DNA from 2 places in the Rhodoferax sp. GT1R46 genome. Region 2 is predicted to be linked to the other one. Evidence: predicted binding sites of a transcription regulator. Region 2 holds the regulator's gene; the other holds the start of a gene.

Region 1 (4,390 bases), 460 kb from region 2:
TCCGTCCGTTCTCGATGGCCGCCTGATCGCCAGTGTGTAGCCAGCCGTCGATGAAAGCCGCCGCGGTGTCGGCTTCACGCTTCCAGTACCCGCGCATCACGCTGCGGCTGCGCACTTGCAGCTCCCGGTTATCGCCAATCCGGACGTCTACCCCTGCCAGCGGCCGGCCAATGGTGGCCGGGTCGTTGTCATCGAGTCCGTTGACAGCCACTACGGGTGACGTTTCCGTCATGCCGTAGCCCTGCAGAATGGGCAAGCCCAGACCCAGAAAACAATGGGCGATGGGCTGCGACAGTGCGGCCCCACCGCTGACCGCCACGCGCAGGCGGCCGCCAAACCGTGCCAGCAGTGGCGTGGCCACCAGCCTGTTGAGCAACGGCCAAATCAGCGCATCGAGCAGCGCGGGCGTGTGGCCATCTACCGGCAAATGCTGCGTGCGGCAAAAGCGCCTCCAGCCCACGGCCTGGGCCCACTGGAACAGCTGCGATTTCAGTATCGAACCAGCCAGCATGCCTTTGAGTGCGCTGTAGACGCGCTCGTAGATGCGCGGCACAGAAATCAGGACGGTGGGCCGCACGGTGATGAGGTCTTCGGACAGCAGCGCGACGGAGCGCGCATACGCCACGCAGCAGCCCGCTGCGATGGGCAGGTAGTAGCCGGCGGTGCGCTCGAACGTGTGCGACAAGGGTAGAAACGACAAAAAAACGTCTTCGGGCACAGGGGCCACGCGCTGCAATGTGGCCTTCACGTTCTCCAGCACATTGTCATGCGTGAGCATCACGCCCTTGGGCTTGCCGGTGGTGCCTGATGTGTACACCAGAGCAGCCAGCTCGTCGTGTGCAGGCCCTCGTACTGCGGGTGGTCCATTGCTCGCGGCTGCGGATGAGGCCAGCCAGTCGCACCAGGAGACCACGGATGGCGCGCTCGCGCAAGCCAGTGCCTGTGGCATGGGTTCTGTGATCACCACCTGTCGCAGCGAGGGCAGCGGTACACCGGTGGAGGCAATGGCTTGCCACTGTGCCTGCGACTGTGCGAACAGCACTGAGGTGTCACTGTCGCTCAGGATGTAGGCAATGCTTGCCGGGTTGTCCAACGCGTGCAGGGGCACGGGAACACAGGCCAGCGCCAGCGCAGCCTGGTCGATACAGACCGCGTCCATGCCATTGGGCAGGAGGATGGCAATGCGCGCTTGGCGCGGCAGCTGCAGGTGATCCAGAGCGGCCATCACACGCTCTACGCGTGCGCTGGTCGCTTTCCACGATATATGGGTCCAGCTTCGGGTGGCTGGGTCGTACGCCTGGTACGCGTCAGCCTGCGGCGTTTGGGCCACACGCCATGCAAAGAGTTCAGCCAGGGTGTGAATGCCATCCAGTGGCTGCGAACGGCGGTTGACGGGAAAAGGTTCCATGAAGCAGGTGCAGCGCGACGCTTACCAGTTGGCTTCGCGCTCCGGCGTGGCACTGATTTTGTGGATGGACAGGTCAGCGCCGTCATACTCTTCTTCCTGGCTCAGGCGCAAGCCGGTGGTTGCTTTGAGAATGCCGTACACCAGCAAGCCACCCAGCACGGCCCAGACGACGCCCATGGCGGTGCCTATCAGCTGGGCACCCAGCGAAACGCCGCCCAGACCACCCATTGCTTTGCTGCCAAAAATGCCGGCGGCCACGCCCCCCAGTGTGCCGCAGAGCCCGTGCAGTGGCCACACGCCCAGCACATCGTCAATCTTCCATTTGTTTTGGGTCAAAGTGAACATCACGACAAAAATGGTACCTGCTGCAGCGCCCACCACCAGTGCGCCCAGTGGATGCATCAGGTCGGAGCCCGCACACACCGCCACCAAGCCTGCCAGGGGGCCGTTGTGCACAAAGCCAGGGTCGTTTTTGCCAGCCACCAATGCGGCCAGCGTGCCGCCGACCATGGCCATCAATGAGTTGACGGCCACCAGACCCGAAATCTTGTCCAGCGTTTGTGCACTCATCACGTTAAAGCCAAACCAGCCCACGGTCAGTATCCAGGCGCCCAGCGCCAGAAACGGAATGCTCGATGGCGGGTGGGCCGAAATGGCGCCATCCTTGCGGTAGCGATTGCTGCGCGCGCCCAGCAGGATCACCGCCGGCAGGGCAATCCAGCCGCCCACGGCATGCACCACCACGCTGCCGGCAAAGTCATGAAACTCTTCACCCGTCAACGCCTTGATCCACGCTTGCACGCCAAAGTGCTGGTTCCACATGATTCCCTCAAAGAAGGGGTAAATGAAGCCGACGATGATGGCGGTTGCAATCAGTTGAGGCCAAAAGCGCGCGCGTTCTGCGATACCGCCCGAAATAATGGCGGGAATGGCTGCCGCAAACGTCAGCAGGAAGAAGAACTTCACCAGTTCGTAGCCGTTTTTGGCCGCCAGCACCTCGGCGCCCACAAAGAAGCTGGTGCCATAGGCCACGCCGTAGCCCACCATAAAATACACCACCGTGGAGACCGAGAAGTCCACCAGAATTTTGACCAGCGCATTCACCTGGTTCTTGCGCCGCACGGTGCCCAGTTCCAAAAATGCAAAACCGGCATGCATGGCCAGCACCATGATGCCGCCCAGGAGAATGAACAAGGCGTCTGCGCCCTGTTTAAGTGCTTCCATGTGAACCTCTTTATTTAAAATGCTGTGTATTGGTGCAATTTTGATGAGATTTTCAAAATTGCACCAAATACAAGCAAGAAATGCGCCAAAAGAGGACAAAGACGCCCTTCGTGGGGTCAACGTACAATGCAAGTTGTCATTGGGGAGTAGCCGCCCTTCTTCATTGAGAGGGGCTTGCGTCAACAGACTTGTTTTGTCACTGCGTGACCAACATGGCGCAAGCAGGGTTCACGAACGTGAATCTTGGCGAGACCTTTGGCTGCACGCCTCCGATTCAGGCCGGGGGTGTCGTGCAGTCATTGGTTTGTCCCCGGCCGGAGATTTTCATGGAAGCATTCCTCGTATCAACCGGTATCGTCGCTCTGGCAGAGATGGGCGACAAAACCCAACTCCTTGCCCTCATTCTGGCGGCGCGCTTTCGCAAGCCCTGGCCCATTGTTCTCGGCATTCTGGTGGCCACCATTGCCAACCATGCTCTTGCCGGTGCCGCGGGCGCCTGGGTAACCACGGTAATGGGCCCGGATGTGCTGCGTTGGGTGTTGGGCGCCTCATTCCTTGCCATGGCCGCGTGGATGCTGATTCCCGACAAGATGGACGACGAAGAGGCCTCGGGAACCCCGCGTTTTGGCGTGTTCGGCACCACCGTCATTGCGTTCTTCCTGGCGGAGATGGGCGACAAGACCCAGATTGCCACCGTCATGCTGGCAGCGCAGTACCACGCTTGGGGTTGGGTTGTAGCAGGCACCACGCTGGGCATGATGCTGGCCAATGCGCCAGTGGTCTGGCTAGGCGACAAGATCACCAAGCTGGTGCCGCTTCGGGTGGTGCATGTGGTCTCGGCCGCTATTTTTGCGGTGCTGGGTGTTGTCGCGCTGTGGCCGCAGTCCTGATTGGGCCAAAAGTAATGGCGTTGCTATACTTCTGGCAGCGCCAATTTGCTCCAGCTTGCGGGCGCTTTATAAATACAGCTAAAGACGGACCGACACCAGCACCCGGCCTCGTTTTTTAGCGACGCCGGGTTTTTTATTGGGTTTGAGTTGGGAATTCCGTTGACCATGCCATTGATCGCAACACCGCAGTCCATGCACTTCGACGCCCCTTTGCCTTTGCAAAGCGGCGCATCGTTGCGCGACTATTCGCTCAGTTTTGAGACCTACGGCACGCTCAATGCGGATCGCTCCAATGCTGTGCTGGTCTGCCATGCCCTGAATGCATCGCACCACGTGGCGGGTGTTTATGCGGGGCAGGACAAATCCGAAGGCTGGTGGGACAACATGATCGGGACCGGCAAGCCCGTCGACACCGACCGCTTCTTCGTGATTGGCGTCAACAACTTGGGCTCCTGCTTTGGCTCCACCGGCCCCATGCACCCCAATCCGGATGCGCCCGCGGGCAGCGGACGGGTCTATGGCGCGGATTTTCCGGTGGTTACCGTGGAAGACTGGGTGGACGCCCAAGCCCGTTTGCTGGACGCGCTCGGCATCCAGACGCTGGCGGCCGTGCTGGGTGGGTCGCTGGGCGGCATGCAGGCCCTGAGTTGGACGCTGCAATATCCCGCGCGGGTGCGCCATGCCGTGGTGGTCGCCAGCGCGCCCAACCTGACCGCTGAAAACATTGCTTTCAACGAAGTGGCACGCCGCGCCATCGTGACTGACCCCGATTTTCATGGCGGACATTTTTACGAATTTGGCACGGTGCCCAAACGTGGTCTGCGCATCGCCCGCATGATTGGCCACATCACGTATTTGAGTGATGACG
Region 2 (4,390 bases):
TTGCGGTCGGCGCGTTTCTTGTCTTCATGGGCCTGGTTGCCCGTTGCGCCACTTTTGGGAGCGGATTGTTCAACGCCCGCACCCGCATCACCCACGGGCTTGGCGCGGGCCGCGCCCTTGACCATGTCGAACTTGAACATGCGGCATTCAATCGGGCCGTTCCACATCGGCACGCGGCGGGACTCTTTCAGGCGCATCTTGCTGGGCAATTTGAGGTCGGGCGTGAGGATCCAGCCGGTCCAGCCCGAGAAGTTTTTCTTCCAGTGCGTGGCCAGCTGGCTGAAGAATTCGCCGCCGTCTTCGGTATGCGCCTGCTCGCGCGCACCCGCACCAGCAATACCGCCGACTTCAATCCGTTCGCCGTAGGGCGGGTTGAGCAGCATCACCCCAGGCAACTCGGTTGGTGGCATGCGCTGCAGCGCATCGCCACCGCGAAACTCGATGACGTCGGCCACGCCGGCACGCTCGGCATTGCGCTGGGCAAAATCGACCATACGGTGCGACACATCGCTGCCGTAAATCAAGGCGCTTTGACCTGCAGCCGGCTTGACGACTGCGTCAGCCGCTTCTGATTTGATAGCAGACCAGACGTGTGCCTGAAACGGCAAATATTTCTCGAAGGCAAAGTGGCGCAGCGAACCGGGGGCGATGTTGCAGGCAATCTGCGCGGCCTCAATGGCAATGGTGCCGCTGCCACAGCAGGGGTCATACAGCGGCAGCAAGTCGCCATCGCCATCAGCCCAGCCACTGGCGGCAATCATGGCCGCGGCCAGGGTTTCTTTCAACGGCGCCTCGCCCTTGTCTTCGCGCCAGCCGCGCTTGAACAGGGGTTCGCCCGAGGTGTCGATGTAGAGCGAACAGGTTTCGGTGGTCAGGTGGGCGTAGATGCGCACGTCAGGCCACTGGGTATTGACATCGGGGCGCACGCCGTGGGCCTTGTCGCGAAAGCGGTCGCACACCGCATCCTTGATTTTGAGCGCGGCAAAATTCAGGCTGGTGAGCGGGCTGTGCTGCGCCGTCACTTCGACCTTGATGCTTTGTTTGGGTGTGAACCAGACCTCCCACGCCACATCGGCCGCCGCCCGGTACAGGTCCTGTTCGCTGCGGTAGTCGGTGTACGACAACTGCACCAGCACGCGCTGCGCCAGGCGGCTGTGCAAATTGAGCCGCATGGCGTCGCGCCAGGAGGCGCGGGCCATCACGCCGCCACGGCGCGTGAGCAGGTCCTCACCCTTCAAACCCGTGAGGTCGTGCACCTCGGTGGCCAGAAAATCCTCCACGCCCGCGGCGCAGGGGAGAAAAATTTGGAGTTGGTTCATAGGTCTTTTCTCAGCGACGCGGGCGCAATCTTGAGCCCTTCGCGGTATTTGGCTACAGTGCGGCGGGCGCAATCAATTCCCTGCTCTTTGAGCATCTCGGAAATCTGGTTGTCGCTCAGGGGCTTTTTCAGGTTCTCGGCACTGATGAATTGTTTGATGAGGGCGCGCACCGCCGTGCTGGAGGCATTGCCACCCGATTCGGTGCCCAGCCCCGAGCCAAAGAAATACTTCAGCTCGAATGTGCCAAACGGCGTGGCCATGTATTTGGCGGTGGTGACCCGGCTGATGGTGGATTCGTGCAGGCCCAGCTCATCGGCAATTTCACGCAAAACGAGGGGGCGCATGGCCAGTTCGCCGTGGGTGAAGAAGCTCTTTTGCCGCTCCACGATGGCCGTGCTCACGCGCAGGATGGTGTCAAAGCGTTGCTGGATGTTCTTGATGAACCAGCGTGCCTCCTGCAGGCGCTGCTGCAAGCCGGCGTAGCTGGCGGCGTCTTTGCCACCCCGGTGGTTGCGCAACACATTGGCATAAATATCGTGCACCCGCAGCTTGGGCATCACCTCGGGGTTGAGCATGACGCGAAACTTGGGCGTCATGCCCGGGCTGGTCTTCGCCACCGGCAGCACCAGCACGTCGGGCACCACAATATTGCGCTCCACATCCACAAAACGCCGCCCCGGCTTAGGCTCCAGCCGGCTAATCAGGGCAATCGCGTCACGCGTCTGCGCATCGGTGCCGCCGCAGCGCTGCATCAGGGTTTTGACGTCCCGGCGGGCGAGCAAGGTCATGGGCTGCTCACAGATGCCCAGGGCCACCGCCAGTACGGCCCGGCGTTCCGGCGACTCCGATTCCGCTTTGGCCAACGCCATGAGCGCGCGCAACTGCAGACGCAGGCATTCACCCAGGTCGCGTGCGCCCACGCCTACGGGCTCCAGGCTGTGAAGCAGGCCCAGTGCCACGGTGAAGTGGTGCACCAGGTTTTCGACCTGCTCTTCATCGTCCCCGGCCAGCCCGCGGGCCAGCTCTTCCAGTGGCTCTTCCAGGTAGCCATCGTCATTCAGGGACTCGATCAGAAAGCGCAGCGCGCCGCGGTCTTCTTCGCTCAGGCGCAGCCGCAATGCCTGGCGATGCAGGTGCGATTGCAGGGACTCCTGTGAGCGCGCCAGCTCGGTGGCATCCACGTCTTCGCCATCACCCAGGTTGTTCGCTTTGGCCTTGGCGTCGGTGCCCCATTCGCCATCGTCGGGTACCAGCTCGGTCGTGCCGTCGCCATCCCAACTGGGCTCATCGTCCGAAGACAGCGGCGTCGCTTCATCGTCTTTTGTGCTGCTAGCCCCCGTGGAATCTGCGTACTCAGCTATCGAATTAGGAGCATGCTCCATCTCGCGCTCCCCTTCGCTCACGGGCGTGTCGGCCTGGGGCAGACCGAAATCCTCACGCGGGGCCTCGTCCTGGGTTAACTCCAGAAACGGGTTCTCGTCGAGCATCTGCTCCACTTCCTGGCTGAGTTCCAATGTGGAGAGTTGCAACAAGCGGATGGACTGCTGCAACTGGGGCGTGAGCGCCAGATGCTGGGAAACGCGCAGTGAAAGACCGGGTTTCATTGCGCTGGCCTACATTTTGAAGTGTTCGCCGAGATACACGCGACGCACATCGGCGTTGTTCACGATCTCGGTCGGGGTGCCTTGGGCCAGCACCACACCTTCGCTGATGATGTAGGCGTGGTCGCAAATACCCAGGGTCTCGCGCACGTTGTGGTCGGTAATCAGAACCCCGATGTTGCGGGATTTCAGGAAATTGATGATGCGCTGGATTTCGATCACGGCAATCGGGTCAATACCGGCAAAGGGCTCATCCAGAAGAATGAAACGCGGACGTGTCGCCAGTGCGCGGGCAATTTCCACCCGGCGGCGTTCACCACCCGACAGGGCCAGCGCTGGCGAATCACGCAGGTGCTCCACCCGCAGGTCTTGCAGCAGGGCGGTCAGGCGCAGCTCAATCTCGGGGCTCTTGAGCGGCTTGCCTGCGTCATCGAGCTGCAACTCCAGCACGGCGCGCACGTTGTCTTCGACATTGAGTTTGCGAAAAATAGAGGCCTCTTGCGGCAGGTAACCCAGGCCCAGGCGCGCGCGGCGGTGGATGGGCATGTGCTCAATGCTTTGTCCGTCAATGGTGATTTCGCCCGCGCTGGCGCGCAGCAGGCCCACAATCATGTAAAACGACGTCGTCTTGCCCGCCCCATTGGGGCCCAGCAAACCCACCACTTCGCCGGTGCGCACGGTCAGGGAAACATCCTTGACCACCTGGCGCTTGCCGTACGACTTCTGCAGGTGCCGTGCTTCAAGCCGGCCAATGGCGGTGTCCGGCCCGGTGTCAGGGGTGCTTTCTGCGAATGGCTCCAGTAGCGCGGTCACTTGGGCGCGCCCCCCAGGGTGGTGGTGGAGCGCAGCGGGGGAATCGGCGTGGCCGGAGTGGGGGCCGCGGCGGCCCCCTCGGGTTTGGGTATCAGCATGGCGCGCACACGGCCGCTGGGCGCTGCACCGGCGGCCTTGCTGGCAGAACCATCCACAGTGAACATATCGGTGAGGTTTTCATAAACAATCAGGCCACCGGTGATTTCGTCACCCACCGTGGTGCCACGCAGGCGGCGTAGCAGGGCTTTCTTGATGAATTTGACCGTGTCTGCGCGGCTGTCGTACTCAATGGATTCGCCCTCGCCTTCAATGTATTCCTCCAGCGCCTCCCGCTTTTGACGGAAAAAGGCCAGCTTGTCGGCCGTGCCCGTCACCACGCCAAACTGGTAGCCCTCAGGGTCTTGGCGCACTTCAAGCCGGGCGCCCCGAATCACGATGGTTCCTTTGGTCAGGACGACATTCCCCGTAAACAGGCTGACCTGCTTCACGTCGTCGTACCGCAGCGCGTCCGCCTCAATGTTCATGGGCTTGCTGCGGTCCGCTTTTTCGGCCCACGACGAGGGCGCAAACCCGATACAGGTCGCCAGCAAAAACAGGAATAAATAGATGTTTTTCATAAAGGCACGAAACTTGCTCGAAAAGAGCTGTTGCCATTGT

The links. The regulator sigma-54, encoded in region 2, starts transcription at its own class of promoters, with help from an activator protein. The targets are predictions, from matches to a motif close to TGGCANGNAANCTGCTTT.
Region 1: the regulator sigma-54 is predicted to act here: its motif matches at 2,703-2,720, upstream of AC097W_RS08075 (ammonium transporter).

The regions. Positions count from the first base shown of each region.
Region 1 is NZ_JBWMBC010000002.1:555,800-560,189, forward strand. Features, by position in the region: gene AC097W_RS08070 (AMP-dependent synthetase/ligase) at 1-1,408, opposite strand, end outside; gene AC097W_RS08075 (ammonium transporter) at 1,430-2,632, opposite strand; yybP-ykoY riboswitch at 2,762-2,957, shown strand; gene AC097W_RS08080 (TMEM165/GDT1 family protein) at 2,959-3,522, shown strand; gene metX (homoserine O-succinyltransferase MetX) at 3,688-4,390, shown strand, end outside.
Region 2 is NZ_JBWMBC010000002.1:93,813-98,202, forward strand. Features, by position in the region: gene AC097W_RS05825 (THUMP domain-containing class I SAM-dependent RNA methyltransferase) at 1-1,319, opposite strand, end outside; gene rpoN (RNA polymerase factor sigma-54) at 1,316-2,923, opposite strand; gene lptB (LPS export ABC transporter ATP-binding protein) at 2,933-3,721, opposite strand; gene lptA (lipopolysaccharide transport periplasmic protein LptA) at 3,730-4,350, opposite strand.